One region of the Arthrobacter sp. Sr33 genome, then DNA from elsewhere that is predicted to be linked to it. Evidence: predicted binding sites of a transcription regulator. Region 1 holds the regulator's gene; each other region holds the start of a gene.
The links. Region 1 encodes LexA, which represses DNA repair genes until DNA is damaged. Its sites were predicted from a motif close to TCGAACANNTGTTCGA; they were not measured.

Region 2: ACX80T_RS03390 (LexA family protein) is a predicted target of LexA. The motif match lies at 1,425-1,440, and genes of this name have one in related genera.
Region 3: ACX80T_RS15010 (HNH endonuclease signature motif containing protein) is a predicted target of LexA. The motif match lies at 1,244-1,259, and genes of this name have one in related genera.

Annotation. Positions count from the first base shown of each region.
Region 1 is NZ_JBTNDD010000005.1:42,955-46,233, reverse strand. It holds gene ACX80T_RS08340 (ATP-dependent DNA helicase) at 1-1,759, shown strand, start outside; gene lexA (transcriptional repressor LexA) at 1,756-2,412, opposite strand; gene ACX80T_RS08330 (LysM peptidoglycan-binding domain-containing protein) at 2,883-3,257, shown strand.
Region 2 is NZ_JBTNDD010000002.1:106,048-109,326, forward strand. It holds gene ACX80T_RS03385 (Y-family DNA polymerase) at 1-970, opposite strand, end outside; gene ACX80T_RS03390 (LexA family protein) at 980-1,411, opposite strand; gene ACX80T_RS03395 (CYTH and CHAD domain-containing protein) at 1,784-3,279, opposite strand, start outside.
Region 3 is NZ_JBTNDD010000013.1:12,032-15,310, reverse strand. It holds gene ACX80T_RS15010 (HNH endonuclease signature motif containing protein) at 1-1,180, opposite strand, end outside; gene ACX80T_RS15005 (metal-dependent hydrolase family protein) at 1,403-2,647, opposite strand; gene ACX80T_RS15000 (class I SAM-dependent methyltransferase) at 2,703-3,279, opposite strand, start outside.

The DNA of each region.
Region 1 (3,279 bases):
CGACGTGCCCCGGCTGCTGAAGGCCCTCAAAGGCAAGCTACCCCGCCCCGTCGACGTGGTGCTGCTCAAAGGCCGCGGCAATTACGTCTGCAAGCACAAAACGGGCGGAGGCTTCCCCGAAGAGGGGGCACCCGACGCGCTCTTCAGCCTCGGCGAGGACACCGCCGCACCGCATCCCTCCGCCGGCCCGGCCACCCCGCTGGGCCGCGAGGTTGTCAGGCTCCGGGAGTGGGCCGAAACCACCGACACGGGTGACCGGGACGAGCTGACTCCCGGGGTGAGCGAGCAGGCGTGGCGGCAGGTGTCCGTGACCAGCATGGAATGTCTTGGCGCCCAAAAGTGCCCGGTCGCGGCGGAATGCTTCAGCGAACGGGCCAGGGCCAAGGCGGGCGACGCGGATATCGTCATCACCAACCATGCAATGCTCGCGATCAGTGCCTTCGAGGGGCTGGCGGTGCTCCCCGAGTACGACGTCGTCGTCATCGACGAAGCCCACGAACTGCATGACCGGGTCACCGGCGCGGTGTCCGGACAATTATCGGCGGGGATGATTTCCGCTGCGGCGTCGGCGGCCCGCCGTCATCTGTCAATCGCCACCGAGGGCCTCGACTCCGCAAACCGCTTTTTCGAGTCAACAGTCGCCGGGATCCCCACGGGATTAATGGCTGCCGGACTCACCGAGGAGCAGGAAACGGCGATCACCCAGGTCCGCGAAGCCTGCCGGGCCGTCCTGTCGGACGCCAAAGGAGACGGACCGACCCCGGCAGACGGTGGCCGGCAGATGGCGAAGTCCCACGTCCTCGCCGTCTTCGAACTCTGCGAGCGGCTTCTGACGGCGACACCGGCCGGTGAGGTGCTCTGGGCCTCACGGCCAAGCACCTTCTCACCGGGCACCGGGTATTCACAGCCCGACGACGACGCACCCGCGACCATCAACATCGCGCCACTGTCCGTGGCCGGGAAGCTGCGGGAAGGCCTGTTCGCCGATCACACAGTGGTCCTGACCTCGGCAACGCTCGCCATCGGGGCCGAATTCGGTCCAGTCGCCGGTTCGCTCGGTCTCGCGGGCGCCTCGGCGCCGTCATGGACCGGCGTCGACGTCGGCAGCCCCTTCGACTACCCGAAGCAGGGCGTCCTGTATGTCGCGAAGGACCTTCCAAAGCCGGAGCGGGGCACCTCGCCTGAGCAGCTCGACGAACTGGAGGTCTTGCTGAAAGCATCGCGGGGTGGGGCGCTGGGACTTTTTTCCTCCCGCCGCGCGGCCGAAGACGCAGCCGAAGCACTGCGCCCACGGGTCGACTTCGAGATCCTGTGCCAGGGCGAATCGTCAATGTCGGCGCTGGTCAAACAATTCTCGGATGAGCCGGACACGTGCCTCTTCGGCACCATGTCACTCTGGCAGGGCGTCGATGTGCCAGGCCGGTCGTGCCGGCTGGTGACCATCGACCGCATTCCCTTCCCGCGCCCTGACGACCCACTCATGACAGCGCGGACGAGAGCCGTAGCGAAGGCCGGTGGAAACGGTTTCATGAGCGTTTCGGCAACCCACGCGGCCGTCCGCCTCGCTCAGGGCGCCGGACGCCTCATCCGCGCAGCCGAAGACAAGGGGGTGGTGGCGATCCTCGATTCCAGGCTCGCCAACGCACGCTACGGATCATTCCTGCGTGCCGCGCTGCCGCCTTTCTGGTCCACCACCGATCGCACGACGGCGGTCGGCGTCCTGGAGCGGCTGGCAGGAAAACCCACGCCCGGGGGTTAGAGGGCGCGCATCACCGAGACGACCTTGCCCATAATCGTGGCGAGGTCTCCCAGGATCGGCTCGTACTGGGTGTTCTGGGGGAGCAGCCAGGTGTGACTGTCGCGCTGGCGGAAAGTCTTCACCGTCGCCTCGTCGTCGAGGAGCGCGGCCACGATGTCACCGTTCTGTGCTTCCTGCTGGCGCCGGACCACTACCCAGTCACCGTCGCAAATGGCGGCGTCGATCATCGAATCGCCATAGACCCGCAACATGAAGAGATCGCCGTGTCCCACCAACTGGCGGGGTAGCGGCATGACATCTTCCACTACCTGGTCGGCCAGCACCGGGCCGCCGGCAGCGATCCGCCCCACCATCGGAACCATGGCTGCGTCGATCGCGCCGCCGACGTCCGGTGTCGTACCCTGGCCCGATCCTTCTTCGCCGCTGTGCTGATCATGGTCGAGGGTCAGCGGAAGCAGGATCTCCATGGCGCGGGGGCGCTTCGGATCGCGCCTGAGATAGCCCATCCGCTCGAGCTGCGACAACTGATGGGTGACGCTCGAGAGACTGGCGAGCCCCACCGTGTCTCCGATCTCGCGCATGGAGGGCGGATACCCGTTGGTGCCGATGGCCCGCTGAATGGTCTCAAGGATCTTCTTCTGGCGGGGCGTCATGCCCTTGGGCACCTGGCGCCCACGCGGGCGGCCACGGGCTGGCAGGACGGCCGGGGCGGGGTCAGCCGGGGCAAGGTCGGAGGCCGGTTCATCCAGTGGTGCGTCGGACTCTTTCACGGTCGCTGTCCCTTCGATAAGAATCCATGTACCCCGGCAGATCCCTGGATTCCAGGGGCCGAGCTTATTTTGTCAGTGGCGGATGATGTGCTGGTTTCTGCTGGATCCCGAACCTTCATCCTTGCCCTAACGGTAAGGGAGTCAGGACACGTTTTCAAACATTTGTTCGATCGTGTCTCGACAAAGTTCGTCAATCAGTGCTAAAAATAAACAAGCAGTAATTCGAAGATAAGTTCGAACAAAACAGGAATCGCCGGTTTTAGCTCGAACACCGCCTTCAACCTTCAGGGTTGGTCCCGGGCTCATACCCCAGGACCGAATGGACTGATTCGAGAGTACAGAGAGGTGTATCCATGTCTGTCATCACCACACACCAGAATTTCCCCACCACCGAAAGCGACGCGACCACGAGCGGCGCCACCAAGCTGCGGCTTACCCGCAGGGGCCGGCTCCTGTTGGTCGGATTGCCGATCGTGCTACTCGCGTCGGCCGTTCTGATGTTGTCAGGATTTTTCAACTCGCCTGCCAAGGCATCAGCTGAAGGCGGAGAGGTGACCGAGACCGTCAGTGTCAGCGTCGCAGCCGGCGAAACCATCTGGCAGCTGGCAACCGAGTTCGCTCCGGACCGCGATCCGCGCATCGTCGTCTCCGAGATCGTTGAACTGAACAGCCTGGGCACCTCAGTGCTGCAGGCAGGGCAGCAACTGGATGTCCCCACCAACCGGTAACTCCTCGACAGCCAGTACTGCA
Region 2 (3,279 bases), on a different contig from region 1:
GGAAATGTGATGTGCCAGCAAACACGGTCATGCTCTTGGCGAGTTGCTTCGCCCGGGACAGGCGCACCGCCGCGGCCTGCGCGTAGAGACTCATCACCTGATGCATTCCAGCGAGCGTAGTGACCGGCGTCGAAAATGAGCGGGAAAAGATCATCTGCTTTTTGTCCGCGCGCTCCGTTTCCAGTTCGATGCACGGCACACCGCGCAGCTCCAGGATGGTGCGCTGCATGAGGACCGAGAATTTCCGTCGCATCAGCAACGGGTCAGCGGCACGAAGGTCAGCGATGGTAAACACGCCGATGGCATTGAGCCGTTTTCCGAGCCGGCCAGCAATACCCCAGACCCCGGTGACCGGGACCCGCGACATGATGTGGTCGATGTGGGCCCCGGGCATGGTGTCGAGATTGCAGACCCCACCCATCGCAGGGTTTTGTTTGGCCACCCGGTTGGCAAACTTGGCAAGGGTCTTGGTCGGGGCGATTCCGACGCAGACCGGCAACCCCGTGTGCAGCGCCATGGCGGCCCGGATGGCCCAGCCTTGATCCTGTAAGGACTGCGGCGAACCCGCGAGACCAAGAAAGGACTCATCGATCGAGTACACCTCCTGCCAGGCGGCGAAGCGTCCCATCAGCTCCATGGCCCGTGAACTCAGGTCTCCGTAGAGCTCATAGTTGCTGGAGCGCTGAATGAGCCCCCAGCCGGGGGCCTGGGCGGAGATTTTGAACCACGGCTCGCCGAGTGGAATGCCGAGGGCTTTCGCCTCATTGGACCGGGCCACCACACAGCCGTCGTTGTTTGACAAGACCACCACCGGGACGCCCGCCAGGCTGGGATCGAAGACACGTTCGCAGCTGACGTAGAAGCTGTTGACGTCGACGAGGGCTATCCGGGACGGTTTGGTACGGTCGGCTGCTGCCGCGGACGGGTAATGGCCCGGGCCATCGGGCACCCGGGAATGGTAATCGGTCATCGCAGCGGCTTACACGTAGTGCAGGCAGCGGGTGACTACCCCCCACACCGACAAATCGGACAGTTCAGCGACAGTGATGTCCGGATAGTCGCGATTTTCCGCTTTGAGGATGACCCCGGTGGCGCCAAGGTGTAGCCGTTTGATCGTCAACTCGCCGTCCAGGATCGCCACCACCACCGATCCGTGGTGGGGCGCCAACGACCGGTCCACGATCAGCTCATCCCCGTCTTTGATACCGGCGCCGGACATGCTGTCGCCGGAGACCCTCACGATGAAAGTACAGGTGGTGTCTTTGATCAGGTGTTTGTTGAGGTCAATCCCGCCGTCGTAATAGTCCTGTGCGGGCGAGGGGAAACCTGCGGGAACGGAGACCGGCGCGACGTCGGTGAAGTGGCCTGGCGGGGTTCCGTGTAACTGAGCAATATGGGCTACAACGGTCACGGCATCCCTCGATTAGTACATATATTCGAACGAAATAAGCGTAGCACCCGACCCGGACCTTTCAGCGGGGCAGCGTCAAAAGTGTGGTCGGCTCAGTGCTAGATTTCACGGGGACGCGGCAACACCACGGGCGGCTAATTGCCCGCCGGGTGACCGACTGAAGCGGAGTGGGGCACGAGGGATGGACTGGATCCGGTTCCCTGTGGTGGCGCTTGTTCGGGGGAGGCGACGTTCAGCGGCTATCTGCGGGGAAAAAAGCCGGCCGTGCTTATCTCGTGGGCCGCGGACGACAGCTCCGGCAGCTCGGCGGAAGCATCCGACCGTTAGCGGTTCCAAGGCTGGGTGGGGTGGGTCATGGTGTGTGCTTTCCGGTCAGCTGAGCTTCCTGATGCTTTTCCGGAATTTTCTTTCAGTATCGGCCTGGATCGAATTCTCGGCCTCATGAAGCACTCCGTAGGCGAAAGTGTTCTCTCCGGCCCGTCGCGCCGCACGGGATGCTTTGAGGAGATACTCCTGAAAGAGGACGCTGTCGCGGTGGGTTCCCAGAATGTCCTGGATCTTCTCCGACGACTTCATCGACTTTCCCACCTGCCCGCCGAAAGCGAATCCTGAGGCCCCCTCAACCGACCTGATCGCGTAGCGCAGGCGCTTGGACCTCTTGCGCACCTCATGCAGCAACTCCAGCTGTGAGTCCAGATCTGATGCGCGGCTGGCACGTTGAGCGGATTTCACCACGATCTCCTGCTGGCGGTTGACCGCTGGCGGAAGGTTCGTGGCAGCCTTCCCGCCGTTGTTCTTCTCGCCCTTCAGCGGGACCCGGGCGGTGAACTCGTCAAGGGCATCAAGGGTAGCGAAGTATTCAGCGGAATTGAGGTCCCGGAGGACCGCCGAGTAGGCCTTCTGGTACCGGGCGGCCGATGACTTGTCCAACCGCCTCATCACGTGCCGGGGGATTGACCCCGGTGGCCGGTTGGCAATGCGGGTCACGATCAGCGCCTGCATCACTTCCGCGTCACGGGCGGCGCTGAGATTCCGGCCGAGTGACTTCAGCCGACCTTCGAGCTCGCCCGCCGGGCCGCCCTCCAGCAGCGGCCGATAGGTCTTCAGCATGCTACGCAGAGTGCGAGCCTTCACCCGCAACTGGTGCAGCGAACCTGCCTGGTGGCGGCGCACCCGCGGATCCCACGCCACCAGTTCGGCGGCCACCTGGCGGAACGAAGCGGTCAGCACATTCCGGACAGAGCCGGGCTTACCATCGACCGGAGCGAGCTGGGGTTGGCCACCCATGGCCCGGGCCAGTTTCGACGTGCTGCCGGCTGGGGCGGCGCCAGCGTTCAACAAGGAGTGCTCGACGGCGTCCACCAGGGCCTGCCTGGCATCATCGGGAGCGGGTTCTCCGCCCTCCACTTCTGCTTCCCATTCCCGCCAGGACCGTTCGACGCCGGTGGTCAGGTCCTCTGCGTCGACCACATCGTCGCTGATTTCGATCAGCGGGGTGCCAGCCGCATCCACCAGAGTGGTGATGGTGCGGGTGGTCGTGATTCGTGCAACTGGTTCGAGGGCACTATTCCTGACATGGACCCGAATCAGATCGAGTACCTCCGACGGCGGTGTATCGCCCGTGCCGGACAGCGGCACCTGGACCTCGAGCCGGTCCGCGTCCGCCGGGAACTTGGTATGCCAGCCCTCGTCTTTGCCCCCGCGCCGCCGTCGCAGGGTTATTCCGTGGCGCAGCAGCGACCGGTCCGGCAGATCGAAGTACAGAGCTTCCAGAACCACGGTACCGCCGTCGTCCGCCCTGGCCACGCCGGTGATGCCGGTGAGGTCGGGGACCACCTCATGGGTGCCGACGTCGTACTTGCGTTCGA
Region 3 (3,279 bases), on a different contig from region 1:
CCGTTCGGATGAGGTTTCGTGCCCAGAGGGAGGGGATGATGCCGTAGCCGGGGATCCTGGCTGGTTCGCCGTCTCCTTGTAGGAGCGCCCGGTCGGTCATGATGACCTGCAACTCGACCCGGCTGATACCCCCGGGCACCCCGGTGACACGTTCGACGAGGGTATCGGCCATCACCTGGCCCCGGGACCGGGGGTCCCCGGTAGCCCGGGCCGTGTCCGCATGACGGGTCAGGGCCGCGTAAGTCGCGACGGCCTCTTTTACGGGGAGTAGCGCAGTGAGGTAGGCCATCGTCTCCGGCGCCGGGCGGATACTCACGCACCGTTCCGTTACCGCATGGGCGGCCCGGTTCACCACTGAGCGGGGATCCCTGCGGTACGCAGCGGCCTTCGCCGCCGCGATGATCGCCTTGTCCCCGTCGCCGGTGAACCTGCCCGTGTCGGGGGCCAGTTCCTCATCGACGCCCGTCCGGTCAGAACTGGAGAGGCAGGCGGTTTCCTTCACCAACAAGGTGGCACGCCACTCATTGAGCTCACCGTTATGCAGTGCGGCGAGGGTGTGGGGCATCTCCGTGACCAGGGCGCGGGCTAATCCGAGGAGGCGGCTGCCCCGGACCGGGGATTCACGGCGGGCTAACGCGATCTGCGCCCCCACCCCGTTGCCCCGCTCCGCGGCGGGGACCCCGGCATCGGCCTGGGCTTGGCGCTCGGCCACGTCGACAGCCACCGCGATCTGGGCCTGCACTCCGGCGATCGCCGATTTCAGGTCCTCCAGCTCACGCAGCTGATCAATCAACCCCGCCGCGTCCGCCGCCGGCTGCAGGGAGTTGAGGGCTTCGGCTAGCTCCCGGGTGGACCATTCACCGCGACTACGACCGCGACCGCGACCGCCGGACCGGGTGGCCGAGGGGGGTTCACCGGTAGACGCCGATGTAGACGCAGTAGCGTCAAGGGAAACGCGGCGGCCGGTGGGACTATCAGCCCGAGAAATGCCGCCGTCACGATGACCCTGACCACCGGAACCGGTGAGGGAACCAGCGACAGGGGCACTGGTTCCGAGGTTGCCGGCGGCATCGGTATTACCACTGGCACCGCCGGAAACAGCACCAGAAGGGCCGCGCGGAGCCGCTACCCGGGAGGGGAATCCCTTCCGTTCCTGTGATGGAGCTGTGCTGCCGTCCATACCTCTATTGTCCCAAACCACACCGACAATCCAGGGATTCACAAGCCTATGTGGATAAATCTCTCGAACAAATATTCGAATAAGGCTGGAGGCCCGGCTAGGGCTTTAGACAGGATCCATCCGTCGTGCGACTACAGCGACGCCATCCGGTTCCTTGCCGATCAGCTGGTGGATGCCCGACCTGTTTGGGCAGCACCCAACGGCGACGCAACCAGTTAACAATCACACCGTCGGAAACTGCAGCACGCCACCCTGATAGACCTGCCCGATCATGGAGCGCAGACCAGCCAGCTGCTCGGTCGATTCCAGTTGGCCGTTAAGCACGACGATGTCGGCTAGGTGCTTCTCTGCCAACCGGCCGACGGAGTTGAGGGGCGTGATGAGTTCGCCCGGCACCGACGTGGAAGCGGCCAACACCTGCTCAAGGGTCATGCCGGCGTCGGCCATCAGAGCGAGTTCCTCCAGGTTGTCGCCGTGCGCGCCGACCCCCGCGTCGGTGCCCATGCCAACCCTGACTCCCGCGGCGATGGCTCGGGCGACCGACTGGCGGTGGTCTTCCGCCACCTGCTGGGCCTTGTCGATGACCTGTTGCGACAGCCCGCTGGTACCGGATTCGCCCTTGCGGATGACAGCCAGCGGAGCTGAAAGGGTGGGCACCAGGTAAGCCTTGGTGTCCAGGAACAGCTGGATTGCCTCGTCGGTGAGGTAGATGCCGTGCTCGATGGTCCGCACGCCCGCCCACAGCGCGTTGATGATCCCGGCGGTGCCTTGCGCGTGGGCCATCACGTATTTGCCCTGCATCCCGGCTTCCTCAACGACGACGGCGATCTCCGCGGGGGTGAACTGGGAGTGCCGCGGGTCGGTGGTCGGCGAGAGCACCCCGCCGGTCGAGCAGATCTTGATCTGGTCGGCGCCGGCCCGCAGGAGCGTGCGAGTGACCTTCCGGACTTCCTCGACGCCGTCGGCGATGCCGCTGGGACGGCCGGGATGAGGCCCAAAGTCGGGGGAGTCGAGTCCCGAGGGGTGCCACAGATCGCCGTGACCACCGGTCTGGGACATGATGCTGACGGCGATGCGGAGCCGTGGACCCTTGACGACCCCGGTTTCGACCGCCTGTTTCGCACCCAGGTCAGCGCCACCGGCGTCGCGCACGGTGGTGACACCTGCGCGGAGGGTTGCCTCGAGGTTCCGCACGGACTCGTAGAATTGCAGGGAGTAGGGATCGACCATCGCCTGGATGGAGCCGGGAGTGGAGGTCATCACGTGAACGTGCAGGTCGATCAGGCCGGGAAGGACCGTGCGACCAGCACAATCCACCACCGTGGCCTCCGCATACGCGTCGACTGAACCGGCGTCGCGGCCCACAGCTTCGATCATCCCGTCGCGGATGACGACGTCGGTTTGGCCGGGAAGGAAGCGTTCGCCGTCGAACACATAGCCGTTCTTCAAAACTGTCGCAAGCGTCATTGCTGCCTTTCGCGGGTTGACCGCAGCCAGGCGCTGCAGGCGTTTAGCGGCCAGCCTACAGCCAATCCGTCCGCCGCAGCGGCGGCTGGGCCCCGCCGGGACGCTGCACCAACACCTGGTTCACGCCAGTCAGCCCGTTCTCGAATCCCAGTGCGCTGGTCGCCATATAGAGGCGCCACACCCGGGCCCGACCCTCGCTTGTCAGACCGACCGCTTCGTCCCAATGATCTTCAAGGTTCTGCACCCACGCGCGGAGGGTGAGCGCGTAGTGCTGACGCAACGCTTCGACGTCGAGCACCTCGAACTTCGCTGACTCCAGGGCGCCGAGCATCACCGTGAGGCTGAGCATCTCGCCGTCGGGAAAGACGTACTTGGGGATGAATGAATCGGGGTCCGGGCGCATCGTGTCACCGGCATTCCAGGAGATGGCGTGATTGAGCAGTCGGCCGCCGGGGCGCAGCAGGCCGAACAGGTGGCTCGAATACCCGGCAATCTGGTCGCGCCCCACATGTTCGGACATGCCGATGGAACTGATCGCGTCGAAAGGGCCGTCGTCAACGTCGCGGTAGTCCTGCACCCGGATCTCCACCTGCTCGGTGAGCCCGGCCTCGGCCACCCGTTTGCGGGCACGC